DNA from 2 places in the Methylobacterium sp. GC_Met_2 genome. Region 1 is predicted to be linked to the other one. Evidence: riboswitches for the same ligand, from Rfam matches in the RefSeq annotation. Region 1 holds a riboswitch; the other holds the start of a gene.

Region 1 (9,632 bases):
CGAGGTGATGGAGATGGCTGCCCGCTGGTTCGAGGACCGGCTTCAATCCGGGCAGGGCAGCGAGGCCCGCGCCTACCTCGAACGCCGGGCCCTCGGCCGCGAGACTCAGCAGAAGTTCCGGCTCGGCTATGCGCCGAACGACCGTTACGCCCTGCGCGATCATCTCGCCGGGCAGGGGGTCGAGAAGGATCTGATGCTCGAGATGGGCCTTCTGGCGACCGGGGAGGGCGTGTCGGTCCCGTACGATTATTTTCGCGACCGGGTGATGTTCCCGATCACCGACACGCGCGGTCGGGTCGTGGCCTTCGGCGGGCGGGCGCTCTCCAAGGAGGTGCGCGCCAAGTACTTGAACTCCCCCGAAACACCGCTCTTCCACAAGGGCCGGACGCTCTACAACCTGCACGGCGCCCGCAAGGCCGCGCATGATCGCGGCTCGATCATCGCGGTCGAGGGCTATGTCGACGTCATCGCCATGACGTTGGCCGGCCATCCCGAGACGGTGGCGCCGCTCGGCACGGCGCTGACCGAGGAGCAGCTCGGCCTTCTCTGGCGCCACGCCGACGAGCCGATCCTGTGCTTCGACGGCGACAAGGCCGGCCAGCGGGCCGCCTTCCGCGCGCTCGACATCGCGCTGCCGCTTCTCGAACCGGGCCGCTCGCTGCGGATTGCGTTGCTCCCCGGCGGTCAGGATCCCGACGATCTGCTGCGCTCGGGCGGAGCGGGCGCGATCGATCAGGTGCTGAACGCGGCGCTGCCACTCTCCGAACTTCTCTGGCGTCGCGCGGTCGAGGCCGGTCCGATCGACACCCCAGAGCGGCGTGCCGGCCTGACCCAGACCCTGCGCACGACCGTCGCGACGATCCGCGACGAGACCGTGCGGCGCTACTATCGCGACGATATCGAGGAACGGCTCCGCTCTTTGTCTCCGCGCAGCGCTCGGGCCTCGGGACCGGCGCCCCGCGGGCGAACCCGCTTCGTCCGCCCCGGCGAGACGGTCTCGCCACGGATCACCGGCAGCCCGAGCGCATCCATGACGGCCTCGGCGGGCTTCATCGGTGCGGCGCCGGTCCGCGAGGCGGTGATCGTTGGAACGCTGCTGGCGCATCCCGAGATGCTCGGTGAGTTCGCCGAAGAGATCGCCGAACTGGATTTCGAGGATCCGGACGCGCGGGCGCTCCTGTCGGTGCTCCTTGCCAGCGCAGCCGAAGATCCGCACACGGATCCCGCAATGTTGCAAAATCGCATCAGTCGCGCCGGACTTACGGCGGCCTCCGAGCGGATTCTGACGCTAGGACGCTCGCGAGACCGCTTGACCCTTGCGCCCCATGCCGATCCGGCGCACCGCGCAGACGCGCTCCGACAGGCGATGATCTTGCACCGGCAGGCAGGAGCGCTACATAGCGAACTTCGCGAAGCACGGCAGGCGTTTGAGAACGATCCGACCGATGCCGGATGGGCATGGCTCTGCGAGGTGAAGGCGAGGCTGGAGACCGTCATCGCTGCCGAGGCTGAGGCCGACAAGCCGGAGTCGAGCGACTCGACGGCTGCCTGACGGCCGTGTCATGGCGGTATGGGCTGGCGGTAGCGACAGGGGGCAGCCCGTCATAGTTAACAATCGGTCAAGCCTCAGGCTTGCATACGGATACCGACGACTCAAGGCGACGGAGCAATCCGGCGCCGATCCCGTACCGCGGCGTCGCTGGCGTGGACCGGCCTCTCAAGGGCCTCCGCAGCGCTCCGCCCACGAAACAATAGGCTGATCATGGCAACGAAGGCAACGGAACGGGACGAGACGGACGCTGCCCCAGAGCAGCAGACCGACGGGCCGCTCCTCGACCTGACGGATGCTTCGGTCAAGCGCATGGTGAAGCTCGCCAAGAAGCGCGGCTACGTCACCTACGAAGAGGTCAACGAGGTTCTGCCTGAGGGCCAGTCCGATCCGGACCAGCTTGAGGACGTGCTGTCGCAGCTGTCCGAGATGGGCATCAACGTCGTCGAAGCCGAGGAGACCGAAGAGGCCGCCACCGGCGAGAAGGCGGCGGAGGGCGAGGAGGAGGAGGCCGAGGGCGGCGAGGTCGCCGAGGTCGCGCCGGCGCGCGCGGTCACGGTCGCCACCACCACCAAGGAGCCAACTGACCGCACCGACGATCCGGTGCGGATGTACCTGCGCGAGATGGGCTCCGTGGAGCTCCTGTCCCGCGAGGGCGAGATCGCGATCGCCAAGCGCATCGAGGCCGGCCGCGAGGCGATGATCGCCGGCCTGTGCGAGAGCCCCCTGACTTTCCAGGCGATCATTATCTGGCGGGACGAGCTGGTGGAGGGCAAGGTCCTCCTGCGCGACATCATCGATCTGGAGGCGACCTACGCAGGTCCGGACGGCAAGAACGCCCCGCAGATCGCCGAGGGCGAGGGTGAGGACGCCGAGGACGCCGAGGCGCCCGCGCCCCCCGAAGGCGGCGACGACGAGGACGATCTGGAGAACAACGTCTCGCTCGCCGCCATGGAAGCCGAGATCAAGCCGCGGGTCCTCGAGACCTTCGATGCAATCGCGGCGAACTACCGGAAGCTGCGCAAGTTCCAGGCGGAAGGCACCGAGCGCAAGGCGACGGGTGGGCAGAACACACCGGCTCAGAACCAGAAGCAGGGCGAGCTGAAGGACATCGTGGTCGCCGACGTGAAGTCCCTGTCGCTTAACAACAATCGCATCGAGGCGCTGGTCGGCCAGCTCTACTCGATCAACAAGCAGCTGATCGGCCACGAGGGCCGGCTGATGCGCTTCGCCGAGAGCCACGGCGTCGCTCGCGACGAGTTCCTGCGCCACTACCAGGGCTACGAGCTCGATCCGAACTGGATGGAGCGCGTCGGCACTCTCGGCGGCAAGGGCTGGAAGAACTTGGTCGAGAAGGGCTCGAAGCAGGTAACGGATCTGCGCGCGCAGATCCTCGACCTCGCCTCCGAGACCGGCCTGGAGATCGGCGAGTACCGCCGCATCGTCAACATGGTCCAGAAGGGCGAGCGCGAGGCCCGGCAGGCCAAAAAGGAGATGATCGAGGCGAACCTGCGCCTCGTGATCTCGATCGCCAAGAAGTACACGAACCGCGGCCTGCAGTTCCTGGACCTGATCCAGGAGGGCAACATCGGCCTGATGAAGGCGGTGGACAAGTTCGAGTACCGCCGCGGCTACAAGTTCTCGACCTACGCCACGTGGTGGATCCGGCAGGCGATCACCCGCTCGATCGCCGATCAGGCGCGCACGATCCGCATCCCGGTGCACATGATCGAGACGATCAACAAGATCGTCCGCACGTCGCGCCAGATGCTGCACGAGATCGGCCGCGAGCCGACTCCGGAGGAGCTGGCCGAAAAGCTGGCCATGCCGCTGGAGAAGGTTCGAAAGGTCCTGAAGATCGCCAAGGAGCCGATCTCCCTCGAAACGCCCATCGGCGACGAGGAGGACAGCCACCTCGGCGACTTCATCGAGGACAAGAACGTCGTCCTGCCGATCGACGCGGCGATCCAAAGCAATCTTCGCGAGACGACGACGCGCGTCCTGGCGTCGTTGACCCCGCGTGAAGAACGCGTGCTGCGTATGCGCTTCGGGATCGGCATGAACACCGACCACACCCTCGAAGAGGTCGGCCAGCAATTCTCGGTGACCCGCGAGCGCATTCGCCAGATCGAAGCGAAGGCGCTGCGCAAGCTGAAGCACCCCTCACGCAGCCGGAAGCTGCGGAGCTTCCTGGACAACTGAGCCCCCGCCGCGGCACGGTCCGCGGCGCCTGCACTTCAACCGCGCCGCCGCGCGGCATGACACTGGCGCCATGCTCGAACGCCGCCCGCCAACGCCCGGAGTTCCAACGGCCTTCGCGGATGGCTCCGAGGCCGACGACGTGCCCTTCGGCGCGTTGCAGCCATCCGTGGGCATCCGCGACTGGCTGCTGGGCGAGGGCGCCCGGTTGGAAAAGGCCGAGGAGATGCTCGAAGGCCTCGCCGAGCGGCTGATCGCCGTCGGCGTCCCGGTAGACAGGGCTTCCACGGCCATCGACACCCTGCACTCGGAATATGCCGGCGTCGGGCGGATCTGGACCAGGGACAGCGGCACCACCGTGCGGTTGTTTCCGCACGGTGCCCGATCCACGGACGCCTATCTCAACAGCCCGTTCCACACGGTTCACGAAACCGGGGAGTGGCTGATCCTCGACCTCGCCGAGACTCCGGACGACGCCTACGCGATCATCCCGGACCTGAAGGCCGGGGGCTACACGCATTATGTCGTCGCGCCGCTGTTCTTCACCAACGGCACCAAGAACGGCATCACCTTCGCGACCCGCGCGCCGGAGGGCTTTGGTGAGGACGACATCGCCATCTTGCGCTTCGTCATGCCGGCGCTGGCCGCCGTGGCGGAAATGCGCGTCCTCAACAAGCAGCTCGATCACGTGCTGCGGCTCTATGTCGGCGACGAGCCGCACCGGGCGATCCTGGCGGGCGACATCCGCCGCGGGCAGGTCACACGGATCCGCTCGGCGATCCTGTTCGCCGACATGCGCGATTACACCCGCACCTCCGCCGACATGACGCCCGAGGAGGTGGTGGGCCTGCTCAACGTGTTCTTCGACTGCCTCGTGCCGCCGATCGAGCGCGAGGGCGGCGAGGTGCTGAAGTACCTGGGCGACGGCCTGCTGGCGATTTTTCGCGAGACCGGTGATGATTTGGGCGGCGCCGCCAAGGGGGCGCTCACGGCGGCCCAGCACGCGCTCGCGGCCCTCGACGAGGCCAACGCCCTGCACCAGTTCCCGGTGCCGGTCGCGGCGGGCATCGCGCTCCACCACGGCGAGGCCGCCTACGGCAATGTCGGCTCGGGCTCCCGTCTCGACTTCACGGTGATCGGCCGGGACGTGAATCTGGCGAGCCGTCTGGCCCAGCTCAACCGGATCCTGGGCGAGCCGCTGCTGATGTCGAAGCCGTTCGTCGATTTTCTCTGGGGGGATCCGATCCCCCTGGGCGAGCACGTGCTCGACGGTTTCCGGGAGCCGATGGCGGTGTTCCGACCGAAGTTCCTGCGGCCGCGCAAGCCGAGCTGAGCGCGCTGTGCGGGGCGATACCACCAACCCTTTGATCCTGACGTGCTGGGCACCGGCGTCGAAGCAGGGCTGCAGGGATCGCGAAGCCTTCGAAAGGCCTCCGCTTTGCACCCGCACCTCCTCAGGACGAGGGTGTGGGTTGGACAGTTGCACCGGAGGCTTTCAGGTCTCGTTGACGATGTCGTCACGCGACCTCTCCCTCCCCGCAGCGCGCTAGAGCGCTCTCCGCCGAAGTGGACACCGGTTCGGCGCAAGAGAGCGCGTCACAACAAGGGTTGAGAGCCGCGCGCGATTGCAACGCGCACGGTACACGACACGCGTCTGCCAACACGGGTGGCAAGCGCGACATGCCCCCTCTCCCGTGCGGGAGAGGGTTGGGGTGAAGGTCGAGAAAGTTCAGGATCGCGCGCACCTTCAAGGCGCTGACAGGGTGCGCCTCTTCCGGAAAGTTCTCATCCCTCACCCTGTCCCTCTCCCGCACGGGAGAGGGGACCCGCGCCCTATTCGGCGACGGTGGTGTCACTGTCGTGTACCGTGTGCAACGCGATCGGGCACGGCTCTAAGCTCTCAATCTCTCCCACTCCGGCTCGAACGCCGACCTGTAAGGGGTTGGCTGAAGACCCCAGACCGGATCGACCATCTTCTCCGTCACCTCCCGGGCCATCGTACAGGCGCGGGCGAAGACGTCCCTTGGGACGTCGGGTCGCCCGAGGATCTTCAGGCAGGCGTATCCGCAGGCGCCGTATTGGCCGATGTGGAAGGCGTTGACGGCGAACTCATCGAGCAATCCGTAGTCATAGACCCATGGATTCAACGATATGCCCTCGCTCGGAAGCTCCAGCGCGAGGCCCGCCTCGGCGTAGCGATAGCCGTCCGCAAACCGCTTCTTCTGCCTGCATAACCGACTGGCCCCATGGCGGGCCTCCGCCCGTGCCGGGCGGATGAGGATCGCGCGGTCGTAGAGCTGCAACACCCTGTCGTCGGGCTCGCCCACGCGCTCCGCATTCACCGCGGCCATCAGCAGGCTGAAATAGATTTCTTCGTCCCAACCGCCCAGATCGGCCCGCTTCAGAAAACAGTCGAACGCCTTCCGGTATTCACCGGCTGCATCATAGGTGCTGCCGAGATACATCGTGTATCGCGCGACCATGAAGGAATCCGTCTCGACCGCCAGGGCCCCTTCGAGGAGGGCGATGTCACGTGCATCCGCCGTCTTGTCGCGGTGACGGGCCCCGTCATCACCCCGGCGCATCGCCAGGGGGAGGATCGGCATTCGCTCGACGCCCGGGCAGGAGAGGAACTCGTGCAGGACGCCCCGATAGCGCCAATCCTTCCTGCTGCTGACGAGCTGATTGCGCCAGTACCGCGTCTGCGTATCGATGATCTCGAACCGGTATCCGGGCTGGGACAGCTTCGGCATCGTGAAGTTGTCCGGGATGATCAGCGTGTCATCGGCGTCGATGATCAGAACGTAATCCGCGTGGCGGCGTGCGAGCTTTAGGGCCTCGTTTCGGTTCGTGGCGAAATCGACCCAGGGCCGCGCGACGAGGGCGCCCGGTATATCGGCCATCGCCGTGCGGATGATGTCCTGGGTCCCGTCCGAGGATCCGGTATCCACGATGATCCAATGATCGATGATCGGCCGAACCGAATCCAGACATCGACGGATAACGTGGGCCTCATCCTTGACGATCATCGACAGACAGATCGTCGGGCCTGCTTTTTTCGTCATCGAACTGTCCCGCACGTCGATTTCGACGCTCGACCGTAATTGACCGCGGACATAACATGATGCGTCGGGCGCGCAAAACGACCGGATGGTACGATTAAGATGTTGCTTATACTTATAAAATGAAGACGATTGAATCACTTAAACCAGTCATAGACCTATAGATTACAACCGAGTGCGTTTTTCTTGGCTGCATACCATACGCATCTTCGTACCAATGCAGGCCGGAAAGCGACGTGAACACAGCGCCCGGTCGGTTAGCCCCGGAGCGTCATCGTGCTGCCGGCAACGCTGAACTCGCGCAGGCGCCCGAGGAACGACATCCCCAGCAGGCTGGTCGCGAGGAGCCCCCGCGGGATCACCACCGCCTCCACGTCCCGCACCGTGATCGAACCGATCTGCACCACCGCGATCCGGATCGGTGCGACCCGGACCCGACCGTTCGCCGTGTTCCAGACGCGCGTGAAATCCGCGGGACCGACCCGGATCCCGATGCGCGCCGCATCCTCCTCGGAGAACGCGCAGGCGCTCGCACCGGTATCCACCATCATCGGCAGCGTACGGCCGTCCAGCAGGGCATGGACGAAGAAATGGCCGTTGCGGCCAGCCTGAAGCGCGACGCCCGACGTCACGACGGCTTCGAGGGCCGGCTTCGGCTGGGACGCGACCAGCAGGGCGGCCGGCACCGGGCGCAGGCCCTCTCGCAGCTTCTGCGCAGCCGTGACACCCAGGAAGCCGAGTGTGCAGACGAGCAGGATTGTGCGCACGCGGGTCAGCCTGTGGGTGGGGGTGCAGCCGTTGGGCGATGAGACCCCGGAGCCATGAAGGGATCGTGCGCGGGACCTGACGCCGGCGCCGTGGGGTGCCGTTTCCGCGCGGCGTGGTGTCCGGACCATGACCGGAACCCGGTTGTTTTCGCCCGAAGACCGGTCGTCGCCCCGGCGGCGGGGTTGACCGGCGGCAAGCGGGCGACCAAATCTATGCGTGTTCCAGGGAGATCCCCGGCAAGGGGCTGAGAAACCGCTGGCACGTCCGTCAGGACCTGCGGCGCGGAAATCCTTTGAACCTGATCCGGCTCATACCGGCGTAGGGATTGGACCGCGGCCGCCCGAAAGGCAGGCCACAGCTTCTTACCGAAGCACTTGGCCCGATCTCCACGACCGAACCCTGTGGAGAGACGCGTGTCCCTGGACCGCCCCCCGTCACCGATCGGACAACGCCGCGGCCCTGCGGGCGCACGTGAGCAGGTCCATCTTCCTGACACCACCGACATCGCGATCGTCGGCGGCGGACTGATCGGCCTGTCGATCGCATGGCGGCTCGCCCGGGCCGGCCATTCCGTGACCGTACTGGAACGCGAGACGATCGGCGCGGGTGCGAGCCTGGCGGCCACCGGAATGCTGGCGCCGGCCGCCGAGCACGAACCCGGCTCCGATCCGCTGCTGCCGCTCGCCCTGGACTCGCTCCGGCGCTGGCCGGCCTTCCGCGATGCCCTGGAGGCCGATGCGGGCCTGTCGATCGACTACCGGCCGGACGGCACGCTGGTCCTGGCGGTCGGTCGCGACGAGGTTGAGCGCCTGCGCTTCCGCTACGATCTCCAACGCCGCTCCGGGCTCGACGCGACGTGGCTTTCGGGCAGCGAGGTCCGGCGCCTGGAGCCCGGCCTGCGCCCCTCGATCACCGCCGGCGTTCACTGCCCAATGGACCATCAGGTCGATCCGTGCCGCGTGATGGCCGCCCTGGCGGAGGCCTGCCGTCGGGCCGGCGTCAGCCTGATCGAGCACGCCCCGGTGACGGCCCTCGACTGGTCGGGGGGCCGCGTCGCGGGACTCCACGTCGGCGAGCACGCCATCCGGTCCGGCACCGTGATCCTGGCCTCGGGCGCCTGGAGCGGGGAGGGTGGGCTGCTGCCGGAGACCCTGTCGTTGCCGGTGCGGCCCCTGAAGGGCCAGTCCCTGGCCCTGCGCACCACGCGCCGGACGGGTACGCTCGGCCGGATGGTATGGACCGAGCAGGTCCACATGGCACCGAAGAGCGATGGCCAGCTCATCGTCGGCGCGACCGTGGAGGATTGCGGCTTCCGTCCCGGCGTCACCGCGGGCGGCCTCTACGCGCTGCTCGAAGGTGCGCGGCGGGTCCTGCCCGGGATCGAGGAGATGGACGTGGAGGCCGTCTGGAGCGGCTACCGGCCGACCTCGGACGACGACGCGCCGATCATCGACACGCTGGCGCCCGGGCTGGTTGCCGCCACGGGGCATCATCGCAACGGCTATCTGCTCGCCCCCGTCACCGCCGATGCCGTGGCCGAGCTGGTGACGAACGGCGCGCTGCCCGAGGTGGCCCGTCCCTTCACCCGGGCGCGGTTTGTTCAGGCCGAGCCTTGGAGGGCCTCGGCATGAAGGTCTTCATCAACGGCGAGCCGCGCGAGCGCGACGCCGGGACCGTGAACGCCCTGTTCCGCCAGGAGGCGGAGGAAAGCGGCATCGAGAGCCCGCAGGGCATCGCAATCGCGCTGAACGGTCGGGTGCTCCGCCGCCGGGACTGGGACGAGACCCCGGTCGCCGAGGGGGACCGCGTCGAGATCGTCCGCGCCATGCAGGGAGGTTGACCATGGACCAGAGCGTTACGCCGCTGCGCCCCGATCCGACGCCCGACAGCTTCACCATCGCCGGGGTGAACCTGTCGTCCCGACTGTTCATCGGTACCGCCGGCTATCCCACGCAGGCGATCATGCGCGACGCCGTCGCGGCGAGCGGGGCCGAGGTGGTGACCGCCTCGATCCGCCGGGTCTCGCTTCAGGGCCACGGCTCGGACACGGTGAC
Region 2 (9,632 bases), on a different contig from region 1:
GCATAGGGCTTCGATCCGCGAGGTAACGTTCACGGCATCGCCGAAATACGCGATCTTGTGTCGGTCGACTCCGACTTCGGCCGTGACGACCGAACCGCCGTGCAGGGCCGCCCGAAGGCGCGGCACCGTTCCGAACCGGGCCGTCCAGGCCTCTGCATCCGCCTCGATCCGGTCGAGGACGTCGAACAGGCACGTCACGCAGCGCGCATCCTTCAGGCCCCGGGCGATCGGCCAAGTGATGATGGCCAGATCCCCGACATAATCATCGACGGAGCCGCCGTTGCGGCGCACCGGCTCGGCCAACGTCGCGAAGACGGCGCCGAGATATTCCTGGGCTCGGAGGTCGCCGTGCGCCTCCGCGAAGGCGGTCGAGCCGACCACGTCGAGGAACAGGAACACCCGCTCCTCCGCCACCGGCTTGTGATAGCGGCCGATCATGAAGTTCACGAACACTTCGCCGCCGATCAGGTCGCGCATTCGGATCACGAAGACGAGGAGGCCGGACACGGCCAGGGCATAGGCGAGCACCCGGGCGGTCATGCGTGTGGCCGAGGTGAGGTCGTCGGTCGTCAGCGCAAACGCCCAGACCAGCAGGCCACCGAGCGCGTTGCCAGCCATGATCATCAGCACGTAGGCAAGTTCGGCCGCAACTACGTAGAGCCAAGCCGGAAAACGGCGGATCCGCGCCTGCAGGCCCGCCAGGATCAGGCCGCGGTCGAAGGCCAGCACCGTCGCGCCCATGCAGAGGCCATACGTGAATCCTGCAAGCGGGGACGCGCCCGCCACGAAGATGATGTTGTAGAGGAGCCCGGCGCCGGCCGCCGCCAGCAGGATCAGGACCCAGAACATGCGGTGAGCGGGCAGCATCGGCGCAACTCCAGCATGGCCAACCGAGCGACCGCGCACCGGACCGGGTTTCACGGGTTTGACCCTATAGCGCAGGCACGGCGAGCCCGCGCAGCATGACAGCAGGCCATGGCCTGAAGTGCAGCGCCGTCTTTATGCGCCCTGCCTTGCTCAACAATCCATGATGGCGCGAGTAAGGCGTGGAACGGCAGGGTCGCGGCGCCGGTGCCCATCGCCGGGGTCGCTGTCGGAAAAGCGCCAAGACAGGGAAGGGAACGACGCCATGCAGGCCAGGAGCTTTGGTGCAGCCCGCGTCCCGGTCTCGGTGATCGGCCAGGGAACGTGGCACATCGACCGGTCGGACCGCGGCGATGCGATCGCCGCGCTTCGGGCCGGGATCGATGCCGGCATGACCCATATCGACACGGCCGAGATGTACGGCGACGCGGAGGCGATCGTCGCCGAGGCGACCGCCGATTGCCGGGAGGAGGTCTTCCTCGTGTCGAAGGTCGTGCCTGGAAACGCGACCCGCCGCGGTGTCGTGCGCGCCTGCGAGGAGTCGCTGCGGCGATTGCGGACCGACCGGCTCGACAGCTACCTGCTGCACTGGCCCGGCCAGCACCCCCTGGAGGAAACCATCGCGGGGTTCGAGGATCTGCGCCGGGCCGGGAAGATCCTGTCGTGGGGCGTCAGCAACTTCGACATCGAGGATCTCGATCGTGCCCTGGCGATTGCCGGCCCGGACCGCATCGCCTGCAACCAAGTGCTCTACCATCTCAACGAGCGGGCGATCGAACACGCCGTTCTGCCCTGGTGCGAGAAGCACGGCGTCGCGATGGTCGGCTACTCGCCGTTCGGCAGCGGCGAGTTCCCGGATCCGGCTAGCACCGGCGGCCGGGTGCTGGCGGGAATTGCCGAGGCGCACGGCACGACCCCGCATGCGGTCGCCCTCGCCTTCCTGACCCGGATGCCCCTGACCTTCACGATCCCGAAGACCGGGCGCCCGAGCCGCGCGGTGGAGAATGCCGGCGCGGCTGAGCTGCATCTCGGATCCGCCGAGATCGCCATGATCGACGCGCATTTCCCGCGCGGCCCGCGCCCCCGGATGCTGCCGATGCTCTGAGCATCGACGAGCCGGCGTGCGATGCCCTCTCGTCTGTGCTCAGTCGCCGATGCCGAACAGCTTCTCGATGAAGTTGCGATCGTCCTTCGGCGCCCGCCGGGCCGCGGCGGCCGGGCGGGATGAAGGCGCCTGCGGATCGCCGAAGATCTGGCCAAGGACGCCGCCCGGCGCCTCCTGGCCGGCGCTGGCCACGGAGGCCGTCGTCTCCGGTGCCCTGCGCCAGCGGTTCATGTTGGGGAGCGGAACCGGGTTCTGACCCTTCAGCGCCTGGGTCATGTAGCCCTTCCAGACCTCCGCCGGCAGGTTGCCGCCCGTCACCTTCTTGGTCAGCTCGCCATCGTCGTTGCCGAGCCAGACCCCGGTCACCAAGCTGCCCGAGTAGCCGATGAACCACGCATCCCGGTAATCCTGGGTGGTGCCCGTCTTGCCCGCGAGGTCCCAGCCCGGAATGTCGGCCTTCTTGGCGGTGCCGCTGACGAAGGTCTCGTGCATCATGGCGTTCATCATGCCGTCGGCATCGGCGCTGATCACCCGGCCGAGCCCGTTCTCGGCCCGCTTGTAGAGCACCTTGCCGTCCTGCCCCTTCACGGCCGTGACCACGTAGGGGATCACGCCGGTGCCGCCATTGGCGAAGGCCCCGTAGGCGCCGACCATCTCCAGCAGCGTCACTTCGGAGGTGCCGAGCGCGATCGAGCCGTTGGCCTGGAGCGGCGAGGTGATGCCGAGGCGTTGCGCGGTCTGCACCACCGCCTTCGGGCCGACCTCCTGGCCGAGGCGCACCGCCACGGTGTTGAGGGAATGGGCGAGCGCCGTGCGCAGGGTGACCGGCCCCTCGTAGCGGTGCGAATAGTTCTCCGGCGCCCAGGTGCCGATGCGGATCGGCGCGTCGTCGCGCACCGTGTCGGGGGTGGCGCCGTGCTCCACGGCGGTCAGGTACACGAATGGCTTGAACGAGGAGCCGGGCTGGCGCTTGGCCGTGGTAGCGCGGTTGAACTGGCTCTGCGCGTAGTCACGCCCGCCGATCAGCGCGCGGATCGCCCCATCGGGGCGCATCGAGACGAGTGCACCCTGGCCGACGTTGAAGCGCGCGCCCTTGGCATTCAGCTCCTCGGTCAGGGTCCGCTCGGCGGTGGCCTGGAGGGCGGTATCGACCGTCGTCTGGACCGTGATGTCGGTTTCGAACTTGCCGACGTAATCGTCGAGTACGTCCATCACGAGGTCGGCGACGTAGTTGGCCGAGCCGCCGCCGCGGGCGTTGGCGGGCTTAGCCGGCTGGGCGAGCGCCACCTTCACGTCCTGCGCGGTCGCGAAGCCGAGATCCTGCATGGCGGCGAGCACCTGCGCGGCGCGGGCCTGCGCGGCCGGCAGGTTGCGGTTCGGGGCGAGCCGCGACGGCGCCTGGACGAGGCCGCCGAGCATGGCGGCCTGGGCGAGCGATACCTCCTTGGCGGGCTTGCCGAAATAGCGTTGCGCCGCCGCCTCGACGCCGTAGGCGCCGGCGCCGAAATAGACGCGGTTCAGGTAGAGTTCGAGGATCTCGTCCTTCGTGTACTTGTGCTCCAGCCAGAGCGCGAGGATCGCCTCTTGGATCTTGCGCGAGGCCGAGCGCTCGGGCGTCAGGAAAAGGTTCTTGGCGAGCTGCTGGGTGAGCGTCGAGCCGCCCTGCGCAACGCCGCGCCGAGTCACGTTCTGGCCGACCGCGCGCAGGATGCCGACCGGATCGACACCGAAATGCTGGTAGAAGCGTCGGTCCTCGATCGCCACGAAGGCGCGGGGCAGATAGGGCGGCAATTCCTTGATCGAGACCACCCGGCCGCCGGTCTCGCCGCGGTTGGCGAGCAATGTGCCGTCGCTCGCCAGGATCGCGATATTGGGCGGGCGCTTCGGGACCGCGAGCTGGTCGATCGGCGGGAGCTGGGAGGCATGGTAGGCGATGAGCCCAGCGAGCCCGATGACGGCCCAGAGGCCGAGCACCACTGTGCCGTAGACGATCCGGCCGAGCCACGAACGGCGACGCCGCTTCCGGCCCGCGCTCGCCGACCGTGCCGACGCCTTGGCCGGCTTGCGTGCCGGCCCACCCACTCGATTCGCCACGCCCTCTCCTGATCCAGAACGATCGTCACGGGACAGGCGCAGGTCGAGGTCGCCACGATCCCGCGCGCGCCCCTCCGGCACATCGAAGTTCGGCTCAACTCTGCCGCGCCCCTTGCCTGGACCGTTGCCTTGCCCCTTGGCCATGCATCCCGTCTTCGATTGATCCGGACCGGCGCGCCCCTCAGAGGCGACGCCGCACGGTTGTCGCGCGCCTCAGTCTGCGGCATCCGCCCCGACACAGGACAGGACGCGGCAGCCGCGCGTCCGCCTTGTCGAATCCGTTTGTGACCGCATCGCGGTGATGCTGGACGAGAAGGCTCGCCAATCCGTTAAGACCGCATCAACCTCTACGCCCCGGGCGCCGGGTCGGAAGGTTGCCCGGCACCCATCACCCGCCGCGCCTCGGCAAGCAGCACCGGGTGACGGGCTGATTGCGGACCGGAATCCGGCGTCTCCCGACCGAGCCGAGCGACGCGTGCCAGGAACAGGCGTCGACGCAGACCGAAGCGCCGGAGGCTCATCAGCAGCGCCTGAAGCACGAGGCGGACGGCTTCGGTGCGCTCGCGCTCGAGGACGATCTCGGTCTTCAGGGCCTCCTCGCGCCGGAGCGCGGCCTCGAGTTCGCCGCGGACGACCGTGCGCGCCGCCTCGTCCTGGCGCGCGACCGCCAGCGCGATTCGGCATTCCTGCAAGGCGCTGAGCAGAAGAAGCTCGTGCGCGGACGAATCTTTCACTCAGTCCTCCCGATGCGTCGCGGTCCGCCGCCGACCGATGCGACCCGTCCCCACGCCATCAACATCGTGAGCCGACGCCATAGCGAGCACGACCGCTGGCCGGAAGCCGCCATCCGAATTAATCGGCCCGGCATGACGCATCACGGGGGAATCGTGGACGTGAAGATTCGGATTGCCTCGGCCATCGCGGCCGGCTCGCTGGGGATGGGTCTGCTCGCGCTCTCCGCGGCCCAAGCCTATCAGCTCGACACGGTGAACCTGATTGCGTGCGCGCAGGAGGGGGGTGTCTGCCGGATGCCCTATCCCACCAACGTCTATTTCGGTGTTCCCGGCCGCACCAACGGTCGGCCGTTCCCACAGGGCGGTGTGATCGCCTGTAACGCTCAAACCTTCGGGGATCCCGCCCCGGGCCAGCCGAAGAGCTGCTGGTACGCGCCGCGTATCAATGCGGGCGGATCGAACGACCGCCCCCGGTACGAGGGCTATGACCGCCGCCGCGACGATGACCGCGACGATCGCGGCTACGACCGCGATTATGACCGCACGCCGATGCGGCGCCCTTACGACGAGGATTACGACCGGCCCGCGCCGCGGCAGTACCGGGACTACCGGGACTACCGGGACGACGATTGATCTTCCCCCGATAGCCACGCCCTCCCGCCGTATTCAGCCTGTTAACGGCGATCCGCCATGGTTTCGGGCATTCAGGTCCGGTTCGGCGGGCGGGTGCGGCCGAGGGAGAGTCTCATGACGGAGGACCGGCGCGGCACGTTCCGCAGGAACGCCTTCACGTTCGGCTCCCTGCTCCTCGCACACGGCGAGGTCAGTTGCCTGGTCTGGGACGCGACCGAGACGGGCGCCCAGATCGAGGTGGAGAACGATCAGCCGGTGCCGGATCGTTTCCCGCTGCGCCTGACCGCCGACGGCGATCCGCGTCCGGTTACGGTCGCGTGGCGGCGAAGCCGCCGGATCGGCATCGCGTTCGAGGGCTGAAGCGGCTCGTCAGGTCGCCTGCAGGGCCGGACGCGCCGACCTGCGGGGGGGCGCCAAGTGGAACCGTGCGGGCCGGACGAACAGGATCTTCAGTGGCGTGCCGCGCACGAGCCGTTCCAGGGCGAGCGGCAGCAGCACCGCGGCCACCATCACGAACAGGCTCACGGCACCGATATCCGCGATGATTCCGGTGCGCACGAGGATCTCCCGGGTCGCGGCCATCGGCAGCGAAAACGCGAGGTAGATGACGATCGAGCGCCGGCCGCAGACGCGTATCGCGTCCGCCAGGGGGCCACCCGCCCGGCCGATCAGGGCGGCCGCCACCACGATCGCCAAGGCTCCGGCGGCGCCGACGGCGAGGCTCACCAGGGGCAGGCTCGTCATCGTCGGATGGGCGGGATCGCTCGTGGGTGTCATGGCAAGCCAAGCGTCTAGAGCGGCCCAGACGGCAAGTCCGCCGAGCACCGGCCCGACATGGCGACGCGCCGTATCGGCCAGGGTGAAGATCCGGTCGGCGAACAGGTATCCGGCCACGAAGTAGACGTAACGGGCGCAGAACTCCTCGATCAGGGTCGAGTCGTTGCGGATATCGGCGATCTGCAACAGCGCGGCCACAGCCAGCAACATACCGCCCGGCAGGCGGCGCAGCACCTTGGTGACCACAGAAAACACAGCCAGCAGATAGATGAACCACAGGCTGGAATAGGGCTCGATCAGGGCGTGCGCGAGATGGGCTGCGAAGTCCGCGGGGCCGCCATCGCCGACGATCTTTCCGTATCGGGCCGCCGACTGGATCACGAGCCACAGCAGGTAGAAATAGGCGAAGTGGACCACGCGCCGGTCGGAGAACAGGCGCCAGTCGCGGTCGATCACCCGCCCCATGAACAGACCCGACAGCAGGAAGAAGTCCGGGATCCGGAACGGCTTCGCGAAGGCGACGACCGGGTGGAGGAAACCTTCGCCGCCCATGGCGTCGCCAGTGCCCGTCACGGCATGCATCATCACGACCAGGAGGATGCAGATCCCCTTCGCGATATCGACCCAGGCCAGTCGATCCCGTGCGTCCGCTGCTCCGGCCATCATCGCATCCCCGATACAGGGATGATCCTGGACCCCATGTGGTTGACGGCAAGATTCGAGACGCGATCGTTCTACCGACGTGGCCAAGACTTCGTAAATATTCGCCGCTCAGACCTTGCGTCGCGAGGTCCGCCGGTCGCGGGTCATGCGCGTGGCGGCGTGAAAATCATCGGGCTTGCCACGGACCCAGGCGAGAAATCGGGCGATCTCCGGATCGGTGCGCAGCGCATCAACCTCGGCGAGTCGGTTGGCGATCTCGGCCTCGCTGTAGCGGGCGTGGATCGCCGAGTGACAGATCTGGTGCAGCCGGACGGTGCCACGATGGGTTCCACCCTTCAGCTTGGGCGTCAGATGATGGAGGCTGGAGCGGGCGCGGGGTGGGATCGGACGCTCGCACAGCGGGCAGACCGGATCGACCCGCGCGGCGACGCCCGGCTGCTCGGGATCATCGGCACTCCAGCGCCGGGACCGCCGTCCAACCACGCACGCCCTCCTTCAACCGTCCACTACCCCGCCATCTCGGCCGCCGCGCAGCCCCGGCCGACACGCGCGCCGAACGTTGCCTCCGCTTCGCGATCCCGGAGGCCCAGGATGGAGACGTGATCGCCCGGTACCAGCTCGATCCGCGCCCGGGGTCCGGCCGCGGCGGCGAGCGCCAAGGCGAGCTTGGCCGGCACCACCGGATCGTCGCGGCCCTGGACGATCAGGACCGGCGCCGTCCCGGAGCGGATGCGCAGATCCGAGCGGTAGGTGTCGCGCAGGAGCCAGGCGGGTGCCAGCGGGGCATGCAGCCGCACCGTGTGGGTCATCGAGTCGAACGGCGCTTCAAGGTAGAGCCCGATCGCGGAATAACGCTCGGCGACCGCGACCGCGATGGCCGCCCCGAGGGAATGGCCGTGCAGCAGGATCGGCGCACCCGGCGCCCGCGCCGCCGCCTCCGCCACCGCGGCCAGACCGTCGCGGATCAGGCCATCTTCGCTGGGATGGCCGGTCGAACCCGGATAACCGCGATAGGCCGGCGTCAGCACGCCCCAGCCGGCTGCGCGCCAAGGGTCTGCGGAGAAGCGCGCCGCATGCGGTTCCGGGCGGCCACCGTTGCCGTGAAAGCTGACCACGATGCCGCAACCCGGCCGCGGCGCGCGCCAGAGGGCGTGAAGGGTTTCCCCGTCGCCGGTGGCGAACGTGATCGGCGCGACCTCCGGCGGCACCGGCGCGAGGGGCGGTGGATGATAGGCGCCCGGTTAGAGAAAGCGGCGTTGTCCCAGGGCGAGCGCGGCGAGCGCCAGGCCGCAGAGCAGGATTACGGTGAGCGCGAGACCGGCGAGAAGGCGCATTCGAATCGTCGGGTGGCGAAGTGGTCGGCGTGGGAGCCCTCTCCTAGGCCCGCTCCGGACGCCGTTGCAATCAGGGCCGCTTGGAACGCCGCCAGACCATCCGGAGCGGATGTCGTTCGGACGTTTTACGCAGCATTGACAAAGGCACCGGCAACCGTGAGTCTTGAATCGTTCCGAGGGGAGCCCCGCAGGGGGCTGAGATTGGGCATCCGGCCCTGACCCTTGAACCTGATCCGGCTCATACCGGCGGAGGGACGGGAACCTGCGGCTGCGCGCCTCGCGGCCGGCTCTCTCATCTCACCCATCGCGTGGACCGGACCGCTCCGAAGCGAGGAGAGGCCCACGATGAACGCACCCGTTCGCCCCAAGGACGTGACAGGCAACCCCGAGGCCGTGACCACCGGTCCGGTCACCGGATCGCGGAAGGTCTATGCGAGCCCGGTCGGCCGGTCGGACATCCGCGTGCCCTATCGCGAGATCGCCCTCTCCGACCCGAAGGAAGCACCGGTGCGGGTCTACGACCCGTCGGGCCCCTACACCGAGACCGACGCGCGCATCGACCTCAGCGCCGGCCTGACCGGCGTGCGCGAGCCCTGGATCGCGGCCCGCGGCTACACGGCGGTCGAGCCCCGGGCGGTCAAGCCAGAGGATAACGGTTTTGCCGGCGACAAGCTCGTGGCCCCCTGCCCCGCCGAGCGGACCATCCGCAAGGCGGCGCCCGGCCAAAAGGTGACGCAGTACGAGTTCGCCCGCGCCGGGATCATCACCGAGGAGATGATCTACGTCGCCCACCGCGAGAACGCCTGCCGCGAGCAGATGCTGGAGGGCGCCGAGGCTACGCTCGCCGACGGCCAGAGCTTCGGCGCTTCGGTACCGCCCTTCATCACCCCCGAATTCGTCCGCGACGAGATCGCCCGGGGCCGCGCGATCATCCCGGCCAACATCAACCACACCGAGCTGGAGCCGATGGCGATCGGCCGGAATTTTCTGGTCAAAATCAACGCCAATATCGGCAACTCGGCTGTGACGTCGTCGGCTGCCGAAGAGGTCGAGAAGCTGGTTTGGTCGATCCGCTGGGGCGCCGACACGGTCATGGACCTGTCGACCGGTCGCAACATCCACAACATCCGCTCGTGGATCATCCGCAACAGCCCAGTCCCGATCGGCACGGTGCCGATCTATCAGGCGCTGGAAAAGGTCGGCGGCGACCCGCTCAAGCTCGACTGGGAGGTGTTCAAGGATACCCTGATCGAGCAGGCCGAGCAGGGCATCGACTACTTCACCATCCATGCCGGCGTGCGCCTCGCCCACGTGCCGCTGACCGCCCGGCGGGTCACCGGCATCGTCTCGCGCGGTGGCTCGATCATGGCCCGTTGGTGCCTCGCCGGGCACCGGGAATCGTTCCTCTACGAGCGGTTCGACGAGATC

Evidence for each region. A riboswitch is a leader RNA that binds a small molecule or an ion and turns the genes downstream of it on or off. The one in region 1 is predicted to bind thiamine pyrophosphate.
Region 2: another riboswitch for thiamine pyrophosphate. It lies ahead of thiC (phosphomethylpyrimidine synthase ThiC); the one in region 1 lies ahead of thiO (glycine oxidase ThiO).

Annotation. Positions count from the first base shown of each region.
Region 1 covers NZ_JALNUM010000041.1:1,091-10,722, reverse strand. The annotation lists gene dnaG (DNA primase) at 1-1,552, shown strand, start outside; gene rpoD (RNA polymerase sigma factor RpoD) at 1,763-3,751, shown strand; gene OXS49_RS15445 (adenylate/guanylate cyclase domain-containing protein) at 3,822-5,081, shown strand; gene OXS49_RS15440 (glycosyltransferase) at 5,641-6,951, opposite strand; gene OXS49_RS15435 (TIGR02281 family clan AA aspartic protease) at 7,068-7,577, opposite strand; TPP riboswitch at 7,793-7,921, shown strand; gene thiO (glycine oxidase ThiO) at 8,019-9,209, shown strand; gene thiS (sulfur carrier protein ThiS) at 9,206-9,418, shown strand; gene OXS49_RS15420 (thiazole synthase) at 9,421-9,632, shown strand, end outside.
Region 2 covers NZ_JALNUM010000005.1:72,699-82,330, reverse strand. The annotation lists gene OXS49_RS03545 (adenylate/guanylate cyclase domain-containing protein) at 1-867, opposite strand, end outside; gene OXS49_RS03540 (aldo/keto reductase) at 1,130-1,969, shown strand; gene OXS49_RS03535 (transglycosylase domain-containing protein) at 2,009-4,207, opposite strand; gene OXS49_RS03530 (hypothetical protein) at 4,495-5,430, shown strand; gene OXS49_RS03525 (pilus assembly protein PilZ) at 5,545-5,790, shown strand; gene OXS49_RS03520 (acyltransferase family protein) at 5,800-6,870, opposite strand; gene OXS49_RS03515 (restriction endonuclease) at 6,979-7,353, opposite strand; gene OXS49_RS03510 (alpha/beta hydrolase) at 7,377-8,078, opposite strand; TPP riboswitch at 8,371-8,476, shown strand; gene thiC (phosphomethylpyrimidine synthase ThiC) at 8,550-9,632, shown strand, end outside.